One region of the Akkermansia biwaensis genome, then DNA from elsewhere that is predicted to be linked to it. Evidence: riboswitches for the same ligand, from Rfam matches in the RefSeq annotation. Region 1 holds a riboswitch; the other holds the start of a gene.
The links. Region 1 has a riboswitch for cobalamin ahead of OQH67_RS04715 (ribonucleoside triphosphate reductase). Riboswitches for the same ligand answer to the same signal wherever they lie in the genome.

Region 1 (5,364 bases):
TTTTAATGCTGCCCAGGGCGATGCCGAAGAAGATGATTCCGAAAAGGACCAGGGTGTTGTGGTTGAGCAGGATGTCGAACATGTGGGGCGGTATCAGTTTCTTCCGTTGCCGAGGTCGAAGTTGCGGAATTGGACGGGGAGGGAGGATGAATCCACCCTGCTCCGGTCAAACGGGCGGTCCGGCGTGGGGAGAGAGTTGAGCGTTTGTGTGGTCTGGTAAAAATTTTGCACGAAGTAGTTGCCTTCATAACCCCGCTTTGTCAAGTCGCGTATGATGGTGTTGACGTGATCTTCCGTCAACAGGTCCGGGTGCACGGTCGTTCTGACTTCGAAAGGGATTTTTGAGGCAATCAGATAGTCCAGCGTTCTGGAAAAGAACGGAAACAGGCCGGGCCTTCCCGTGACGGCGCCGTACTGTTCGGCGGGGGCCTTGTAGTCCAGGGCAATGTAGTCGCAAAGCCCTTCTTCCACCAGGGACTTCACGACGGAAGGCCGCGTTCCGTTGGTGTCTATCTTGATGGCGAAGCCGAGCTGCCGGATTTCACGGCAGATGGGAATAAGGTCGGGACACAGCGTGCATTCGCCTCCGGACAAAACCACTCCGTCCAGAAATCCCACCCGATCTCTGAGGAAGTTGAGGTAGTCCGTTCGTCCGCCGGTTCCGGGGACCGCATTTTTGACCAGGGAGACGTTGTAACAGTACTGACAAAACAAATTACAGCCTCCCAGCCAGAAGATGCAGGCCACCTTGTTTGGAAAGTCCAGCAAGGTGAGCGGCGTGATGTCCGCTATGCCCCGACCCGTTCCCATTGACTTCGCATATGTTATTGGGAAAATCAGCGGGGCTGTTCCGTGCGGGGGGAACAGTTGCAGGGAGCGCCCGGTTCCACGAAGTGGACGCGGTCGTGGAATTCGCCCTGCTTGCCGGCATTGAAGGTTTCCACGGGGCGGTGGTAGCCCATGACGCGCGTGTACACGGTGCAGCGGGTGCGGTCCTGGGCGTATTTGCTTAGTATTTCCTGTTTGGTCATTGTCGTTTCGATGATTGGGTTGAAATGAGGCGGCTGGTTGAAAAGGGAGTTATTCGTGCCTGTGGATGTGGAGCAGTTCCTCGTCGCAGAAGGGGCAGTACTGGTGCTCTCCGCGCAGGTAGCCGTGTTTCTCACAGACGGAGAAGAGAGGGGTGACGGTCAGGTACGGCATGCGGAAGCGGGTCAGCACCTTGCGGACGATGTCCCGGCAGGCTTCCGGGGAGCTGATGGCTTCATTCATGTACATGTGGAAGACGGTGCCCCCTGTATAGCAGCACTGGAGTTCGTCCTGGAGCTGGAGAGCCCGGAACAGGTCGTTCGTGTGGTCCACGGGGAGCTGGGAACTGTTGGTGTAGTAGCGCTGGCCCACAGGGCCGGCCTGGATGATGTCCGGGTAGCGTTTCTGGTCTTCCCGGGCGAAGCGGTGCGTGGTGCCTTCCGCGGGAGTGGCTTCCAGGTTGTACAAGTTGCCCGTTTCCTCCTGGTATTCCTGCATGCGGAGGCGGATGAATTCCAGGATTTCTTCCGCGAACTTCCTGCCTTCCTCCGTGGTGATGTCCATGGAGTCGTTGGAGAAGTTGCGCAGCAGCTCGTTCATGCCGTTGACGCCGATGGTGGAAAAGTGGTTGCGGAAAGTGGGCAGGTAGCGCCTGGTGTAGGGGTACAGGCCGCGGTCATACATTTCCTGGACGAAAGCGCGCTTTTTTTCCAGGCAGGATTTGGCCAGGTCCAGCAGTTCCCCCAGCCGTGCGAACAGGGCTTCCCGGTTTTGCTTGAAGAGGTAGCCCAGGCGCGCCAGGTTGATGGTCACCACGCCGATGGAGCCGGTCATTTCCGCGGAGCCGAACAGGCCGCCACCGCGTTTAAGCAGTTCCCGAAGGTCCAGTTGGAGGCGGCAGCACATGGAACGCACGGCGTCCGGCTTGTAGGCCCGTTCGTCAGGCACGCGTTCCCCGTTTTCATTGACGGTGTATTGGCTGCCGATGAAGTTCTGGAAGTAGGAGGAGCCTATTTTGGCGGCGTTTTCAAACAGGAGCGGGACGTTTTCCCCTTCCCAGTCGAAGTCTTCCGTGATGTTGACGGTGGGAATGGGGAAGGTGAAGGGCTGTCCCGTGCTGTCGCCTTCCGTGAGCACTTCATAGAAGGCCTTGTTGATCAGGTTCATTTCCTTCTGGAAGTGCTTGTAGGTCAATTCCGTCAGGCTGTTCACCCCGCGTTCCTTGGCCAGGAAGAGCAGGGCGGGGTCTTCCACTCCTTCAAACAGGTGCTCTCCTCCGCTGAAGGGGGGCTGGTCCTGAAGGTCGCGCGGAACGGTCCAGTCGATCGTCACATTGGTGAAGGGGGACTGCCCCCAGCGGGAGGGAACGTTCAGGTTGTACACAAAGCTGCGGATGTCCTTCTTGATGCGCGTGAAGTCCGCCTGGTCCTTGAAAACGTAAGGGGCCAGGAAAGTATCAAAGGAGCTGAACGCCTGGGCTCCGGCCCATTCGCTCTGCAGAATGCCCAGGAAGTTGGCCATCTGGCCCAGGGCTTCCCGGAAGTGGCGGGGCGGCCGGCTGTTCACGCGGCTGCGCACGCCGTTGAACCCTTCATTCAGAAGGTTGCGCAGGCTCCAGCCCGCGCAGTAGCCCGTCAGGCAGTCCAGGTCGTGAATGTGGTAGTCCCCTTCCCGGTGGGCGGCGCCTTCCCGTGCGGAATAGACCTGGTCCAGCCAGTAGTTGGCGATCACCTTGCCGGCGGTGTTGTTGATCAGCCCGGCATTGGAATACGTGGTGTTGGAGTTGGCGGCGATGCGCCAGTCGCTCTGGCCGATGTATTCCTCCACCGTCAGCTTGCAGTCCACATACGTATTGCCGGAATACAGGCCCGCGATCTGTTCGCGCTGCATCTTGTGGAGGAAGCGGTAGGTGATGAAAGCCTTGGCGGTTTCAAAGTATCCGCAGCGGAACAGGGCCCGTTCAATCAGGTCCTGGATTTCCTCTACGGTTGCGTTGTCCTGGTGGCCCAGCTTGGCCTCCACCTCTTCATAAATGGCGCGGTTGTAAACGGTGCCGGAACTGTGGAATGCCTTTTTAATGGCTTCCTCAATCTTGTAGCCCTGGTATGGTTCCTTCTTTCCGGAACGTTTGATGATGCTTGTCGCCATAGTGGATGTCTCGCTTGAAAGGATGATGACCGCTCATCCGCGAGCCTGGCACAAGCCTGGAAAATCATAAGCAGGGGAAGCCGCGTGCAACTCGTCCGAAAAACGGTACACGAGGGAACCTGTGCGTATGTTCATCCTGTCCGCGGGATGGGAGATACGGCAGCATCAGGTCGTCTTCTGGCTCCCGGTGCGACATGTGATGGAGACTTCCCGATTGCCTGGCAATCAGTGTCCGGTCCATCGTCTACCGGTTACAGCGGCGCGTCCGCGACGGATTTTCACCGTCTTCCGTTACCTGCGCTGGACTGCAATGAACCATAAAATATATGGGTCTGCAAGGAAAATGTGCAAATGATGTATTAAATATTTATTATCATACAATATATTGTATCACCTCTGAGAGGGAGGATTGAAAATGCGATATTCGCCTTCATCATGGTACCATATGTGCCCGGAAAGGCTGTCTGGGTGCCAACAAGAGAAAATGGATGAAAAATTACGGGTTTTCCGTTTTACTCATGTATTGTTTGATTTGGCCGGGTTATATATCAGATGATGGAACGGCGGCGTCAGAATTCTGCGCTGATCATTCAAACGCCGTCCTTGAAGGGAAAAAGCGATGCCGCGGGATTTTATTTTATATCATTCCGAAAAATGGTTAATGAAGAAATTTTATAACTGGTTTTTTTGTATATATGAATATGCAACAATTTACTCTCTCATTCAACATGCTGCAACAAAGGATTCTGGTCCTGTTCCTGTCTTTTTTATCTTTATTCGGAGTTGCTTCCGGCGCTCCTGCGGACTGGAAGGAGAAAACCATCAGGGAAAATCTTGAACTTGTAGCCTCGTGGCAGATAGCCCATCCCGTCAAGCGTTCCCATCTGCATTGGACCTACGGGGCGTTTTATTCCGGCCTGGTGCAGTATGCCCTGGCCCATCCGCAGAGCATGAAGCTTCAGGCCGTGAGGACGGTCGGGGAAGGGAGCCAATGGGGCGTTCTGAAACGGCCCTACCATGCGGATGACCATGTGATCGGCCATGCCTGGATGGAGATGGCCATGGAAGATGGAAATCCCGCCGCCGCCGAAAAAATCCGTGCCGTTCTGGACAAGGTGATGGCCCGGCCCTCGTCCGCCTCCCTTAAATTCCAGACGCCCGGATGCCAGGACCGCTGGTGCTGGTCGGACGCCCTGTTCATGGCGCCCCCCGTATTCGCGAAGCTGGCGGCCTATACCGGAGACCGCCGGTATCTGGAGTTCATGGACCGGGAATACAAGGCCGCATACGATTATTTGTTCGATAAGAAGGAAGGCCTGTTTTACCGGGATTCCCGCTACTTCACCATTCCGGCGGCCAACGGAAAGAAGATGTTCTGGAGCCGCGGGAACGGCTGGGTGATTGCCGGGCTGCCGATGATTCTGCAGGACATGCCGCGGGACTGGCCCACGCGGACCTTTTACGTGAACCTGCTCAAGCGCATGGCGGCGGCATTGAAAAAATGCCAGTCTCCCGACGGTTCCTGGCACGCCAGCCTGATGGACCCCGCCGAACCGCCCCTGAAGGAAATGAGCGGAACCCTTTTCATCATGTACGGCATGATGTGGGGCGTGAACCAGGGTTACCTGGACGAAAAAGAATACCTGCCCGTCATCCGGAAGGCATGGCAGGCGGCCTGCGACGCCGTGAACGCGGAGGGAGCGCTGGGCTGGGTGCAGCCGATCGCGGACAAACCGGGGCATTATTCCGGAAATGATACGGAGGTGTACGGTTCCGGAGCCTACCTTCTGGCCGGCTGTGAACTGCGCAAATGGGTGATTCGTCAAGATCATCCGCGGCGGAAGACCGTTTCCGTCGCCAACCCCTTGAATGTTTTCCGGCCCCGGGAAACGGTGTCCGTTCCGTGGAATCCCGGAAAAGGGCGGGATTCTTCCCGGCTGCGCGTGTTTGACGTGCGCAACGGCTGCGTGATTGTCCACCAGCTGGCGGATACCGATGGGGACGGCAGGATGGACACCCTGCTGTTCCAGAGCAATTTCCGCGCGGGAGCGTCCCGCGATTTCTGGATTCTGGAGAATTCCTCCCTGGATGCCGCTCCTGCGGAAGAGGTGTGCTTCAGTCGTCATGTGCCGGAGCGGCTGGACGATTTTGCGTGGGAAAACGACCGTACGGCCCACCGTATTTACG
Region 2 (5,364 bases), 1.1 Mb from region 1:
CCATGCCCGTATGCCATTCCAGGCCGGAGGGCATCTTTTCCAGCGGAAGCACGCGAATATGGTCCCCCTCCTCCAGCCTCCTCCTGAGGCGTTCCACGGAACGTTCACGTTCCGCCAGACGGCACCCGTCGCCTTCCCCGCGGGAAACGGTCAGCAGCTCTCTCTGCTGCTCCCCTGCCGCCAGTTCCCGGCGCAGTTCTCTTTCCACGGACCTGTTCCAGCGTTCCACAAATCCGTCAAACACGGCGGGCATCCCCCGTTCGTCGACATTCCCGGCCGCCTCGTTCCAGACCGCGGACTCCCGGAGGGAGAAGTAAAACACTCCCCCTGTAAAAACAGCCAGGAGCAATGCCCCCAGAATGGACAGCCAGCGAAACACGATCAACGATTACCCGTCCTCTTTTAACCTATATCCGGTCCGGATGAAAAAGAAAATCCCCATCCTCCGCCCGGGACAGTTTCCTTCGCCTGAAACAGTCCGCAAAACGGAAGATGGGGATGCAATCAACAATTAACGCTGGGAGAGAGTTTAAAATTCGACCGTCACACCGCCGAAGACACCCAGTCCGCGGGCCTGCCGGGGACCGAAGTTATAGTCATTTGTGATGATGAAATTCTGATCGAACAGGTTTTCCACGCGCACATGCAGGGCCACGTTGTCCGTAACCTGGTACCTGGCAAACACGCGCGCCGTAAAGAAATTGTCCAGACGGGCGTAATCATAGTCCGTGCGGCCCATTGCGGACGTCACGCCGAAGCCTACCGTCAGTTTCTCAAGCGGGGAAGTATGGATCTCCGCATTGATGGTATGGCGGGCGGTATTGGCCATCTGGATGGTTTCATACTTGCCGATGGAGTCGCGCTTGGGCATCGTAAACGTGTAATTGGCGTAATAGCCGCTGTTCCAAGCGTCCTTGAACTGCCCTTTGAAGGCTACTTCCACACCGTAGGAGGTGCAGTGGGAATAATTCTTGAAGGTATAAGGATAAACGCTGGAATCGGAGCCAATTTCATCATTGACGCGCGTCCAGAACCCCGTCACGGAGGCGTAATGGTTGTCCGCCAGGCGCTGTTCCACGCCCAGGTCGCCGCCCAGGGACTTGGAAATGTCCAGATCGGGATTGCCGACGTAGCCGTAGTTGGCCGCATACCGTTCAAAGTACGTGGGAGCGCGGAAGCCGGACCCCACGGAACCGAAAATGCGGGTGGGGGAATCCTTGCCCGTCACTTTCCAGGAGTTGGAATAACGCCAGGTGAAATGGTTGTTCCAGACGTTGTCATGCTCCAGGCGCAGGGCCAGGCTGGCGTCAAAATTGTCCGTGGGAGCCCACATCTGTTCCGCAAAGAACGCCAGGGTGCTCTGCCATTCGTCCTTGGACACGTAGTTGTTTTCGCTCATGTAGTCGGAACGGTCCCAGGCCATCCCGGCGATCGTCGTCCACTGCTTGTTCCAGGTAAGTGCATTGCGCCATTCTGCCTGGAAACGGCGGTTGCGCATCACGTTGGGCTGGAAGTCGTATTCCGGCGTATGGGTGGAATAATTCATGTTGTAATGACCGACCATGAAACTGGTGGACCACAACTTGCTGAGTTCCGCATCCACGCGGCCCGTGACCAGGTTGCTGCGGTTCTTGTCTTCCGTATTGTACAGGTGGGAATCCGTTACAGGATTCATCCAGTCACTGTAATCCACATAAGGAGTGGGATACTCAAAGTAGGAATCCAGGCGGCGGTAGGTAAAGCTGAGCTTCACCTTGTCATTAACGTCATAACCCAGACGCAGAGCTTCCTGCCACTGGCGGAAGTCGTTCATGCCCGTCCTGTTGTCATAAATGGAATCATAAATCGTGGGATCGTTCTCCGTGGTTTCAAAACCCACGCCCACAAAGTAGGACAACTTCTTGATCTTGCCGGAAGACGTCACATAGCTGTTGAACGTTCCGAAGGAACCGGCCTCCGCAAAAATTCTCGTCACCGGGTCGCCTTCCCCTTCCGGCGTATCCATGGCAACTACGCCGCCAATGGCTCCGGAACCGAACACGGCGCCCTGGGCTCCCTTCACCACTTCCACATTGCCCACCGTAAAGAGATTGGTGATGCCCAGCAGCTTGTTGCCGGACATGTTGACATCGCTGATGCGCATACCGTCAACCATCGTCAGGGTGTAGGTTTCCTTGTTCATCCCGCGGATGACGGTGTTGCTCACGGAACCGCGCTGCCAGGTGCCGCCGCCGTCCAGCGTGAACACGCCGGGCGTCTGGGAAAGGGCTCCCGTCAGGGTTTCAATTCCCTCTTTCTGGAACTCTTCCGGATTGATCACGGAAACGGAAACCCCGGACTGGTTGTACGGCACGCCCACAAAATGGGACGCCATGGTCAGTTCCGGCATGACCTGCATGGTTTCCGTCCTGGCGGAGGTCTTGGAGTCTTCCTTTTTAGCGGACTCGGCAAGAGAGGACTGGCCTGCGAATGCGGCAAGGCCAACGGCAATAGCGCCCATCTGAAGGGCTTTCTTCGTATAAAGCATGGTTGTAACGCCTTACGTCCGGTAACTCGCCGGACAGTTTGGACAACCCCCTGAGGCTGGTTTTCTGGCTTGCAGGATATCCTGCTTACAGTGGCGGTACCGCTCCGGATTTGCACCGGTATTCCCCATCTATTTCCTGCCCGGCTACGGGCGTCCCTGAGGTCTGTAGCCCTTCCCATAAGGGCTCATGGGATGGATGAAATACCAAAGCCCCCACCATGACAAGACAAAAAAAATTTTCTTTGAACATTTCGTCACTGGATGGATTTTCCCGGAATCTTGCCTCTTCTGGCCGGTCTGCCTCCTCCGTAAGACGTTTCTTCCAGGGAAGCCTGGAAGAAAAAAAATTAATAATTGATTATAAATAACTTATTTTCCAAATCAAATATAAAGAAAAGGAATTCCAGCGGCTAAAAAACTTCGGAATTATATACTTTAATCTTGTCCCACCTTCCTACTTCGTAGGAGTAGGAACGAAAAAGCTCCTTTCAAAGAAAATTCTTCGCCCTCTTCTTTAGTAAAGAGAAAAAATTGGGAACCACTAAAGAATCAGAGTTGTCATTCCCATTCCTGCGATTATCATACAAGATATGTCAGATACAGTTTTAGCATCTCTATTCAGTATCGCAGGAGTTGCTTTGGGGTCTTTTATTACAATATTTGGCCTTTGGTGGCAGGATAAATTGAGATTTAAACGAGAAGAGAAAAAATATTTCAAAAGGAAAAAGGAAGAAATATACTCAACAATGATACGTTGGATGATTAACTACGCTGGTTATAAAAGAAATTTATCTGAAATGAGCGCAGAAGAATCTAACCGAAAATTTTTCATTTTAATCAATGAACTAAATGAGTTACAAAGTCAAAGATGTATATTTTGTAGTCCAGCTTTTGACAAAAAATTTACAGAATTGGGTGAAAAATGCAAAAAGGAAGACATAAGTCCAGAAGAAATACAACCCCTTACTAAGATATGCCAAGATGAACTTGGAATTTAAAACTCTATAGATTGAGCCGGAATAGAATTAAGAATCCAAGGCTCTTGATGGGTAAAATGGATATCCGATTTTTGCAAAAAATCGCGTTCTTTTATATTTTTCAACATTTTAAATATCAATAGCTTACCTACATCTTTTTCAATATTTAAAGTTTTATCTATCTCACGAATTCTATTGCTTATATTTATTAGTTCGTGAAATATTTTGCATTTTGAGCTAACTAAATAATTATTTGTATGTGCTCCAGAAAATTTATAAGAATCAGCGACAGTGTATTTTCCATCACCATCCACATCAAAAGGTTCTTTTAACCAATAAAATATATAGTACAGGAATAAATTAGCAATCCAAGTCATTTCAACTAAATCTTTTCCCTGGTGAACTTCTTCTGTCATAGAGCTACTAATACTACTGAATAGACTAGTCGCACCGATAATAACTATTTCTGGGCTTATAACTTCACCTAACTCATCCTTCTCTTGCCATACTGGCATATAATTAAAAATTCCTGCATAACACTGACCTAAATAAACTACAGAACGCTTCAATCCTTTTGTGTGTTTCAGCCATTCTAACAAAATAAATGGACTGATTGATGGATTTGCAGGAATTCCTTCTATACCTCCATGACCAGTTACAAAAAGCACTAAATTATCATAGCTATTGTTTTCTGCTAGAGAATTCATATCTCTAATAGAATTAATAGAATATCTAGACTTCAGGTAAACATACCAGTTAGAATCTTTAATTTCTGCGTTACTATCAATAATTATAGTAACATTTTGTTTTTTGATATTTTTAGTTTGTAAACACGAAACTCCGAATACTATATCTTGGATATGTCGTTCTTCTGGCTCATTATTAGCACAAGATAATAAAAATATCCAATGAGTTTTTTCGTTAAATAATCCCATTTTTTATTAAATTAGAAGCTGATTGAGGTCTATCCAAATCTGAAAAATAAACAATAGCATCTAAAACAATATTTTCATTTTCTCTTAATTTAAGAAAATCGCCATTGTTTTTCAATATTAATGAATTGATATTTGATTTTATTAAATATTTAGAATCAGGTATATCTGATTTCTTTATTGTATATAAAATCAAGATTCCCATATTGACAGCTTCCTTTATTTCACTATCTAGAAAGGGTAATTCACTTGATTTTATTATATGGTTTTTTATATTTTTCATTTCATCAAAATATTCGTATTGTATAAAAATACCTCAATAGGATAATTAGCATGTATCATGTTGAAAAAGTCAATTACAAAATCAGCATACTGACGTAATATTTACACAATTAGCTTTTGAACATCTAATCTATAGAAAAGATATTTTATTGCATTTTTGTTAGATTTGTGCAGAAGGTTATTTATGCTCAACTTCATTTACTTAATCATTAATACCTACGTTCCAGCTTCCTCTCCACCGCCTTCAAAATCCATTCCTCCATGGACAATCCTTCCTTAACGGCCCGCTTGGCTATCTCATTCAAAGTAGAATTTTTCATTCGAACGGCAATTTGAGATTCGAGTTCCGAAGGATAGTCCTTACTCATCAAATGACGCAATGAGCCTTGCACGTTCTTAGGGATTCTCTGACGGGCAAACCAGTTATGAACCACGGTGGTTTGGACTCCAAGAGCCTTGGCTATTTCAGCACGGCTAATGGAATGTTCGTTGAGCCATTGACCTAATTTTTTAGTGTCCACATAGTCCGGTTCAGGCTTGGAATTGCTCGTAAACATGCGGTTTGATTATCTGATAGAACCCAGTTCATAGAAAGAAAGAGCTTGTGTTGTTCGCATTTGTTATGATAATAACTCGCATATGATGA

Region 2: it holds a riboswitch for cobalamin, as region 1 does, so the genes downstream of both, OQH67_RS00250 (TonB-dependent receptor plug domain-containing protein) here and OQH67_RS04715 (ribonucleoside triphosphate reductase) in region 1, are expected to answer to the same signal.

The regions. Positions count from the first base shown of each region.
Region 1 is NZ_AP025943.1:1,147,643-1,153,006, reverse strand. Features, by position in the region: gene OQH67_RS04730 (aspartate:alanine exchanger family transporter) at 1-82, opposite strand, end outside; gene OQH67_RS04725 (anaerobic ribonucleoside-triphosphate reductase activating protein) at 94-810, opposite strand; gene nrdD (anaerobic ribonucleoside-triphosphate reductase) at 837-1,031, opposite strand; gene OQH67_RS04715 (ribonucleoside triphosphate reductase) at 1,081-3,177, opposite strand; cobalamin riboswitch at 3,329-3,512, opposite strand; gene OQH67_RS04710 (glycoside hydrolase family 88 protein) at 3,879-5,364, shown strand, end outside.
Region 2 is NZ_AP025943.1:67,196-72,559, forward strand. Features, by position in the region: gene OQH67_RS00245 (ABC transporter substrate-binding protein) at 1-379, opposite strand, end outside; gene OQH67_RS00250 (TonB-dependent receptor plug domain-containing protein) at 530-2,527, opposite strand; cobalamin riboswitch at 2,565-2,702, opposite strand; gene OQH67_RS00255 (hypothetical protein) at 3,118-3,525, shown strand; gene OQH67_RS00260 (hypothetical protein) at 3,522-4,439, opposite strand; gene OQH67_RS00265 (hypothetical protein) at 4,426-4,719, opposite strand; gene OQH67_RS00270 (hypothetical protein) at 4,928-5,275, opposite strand.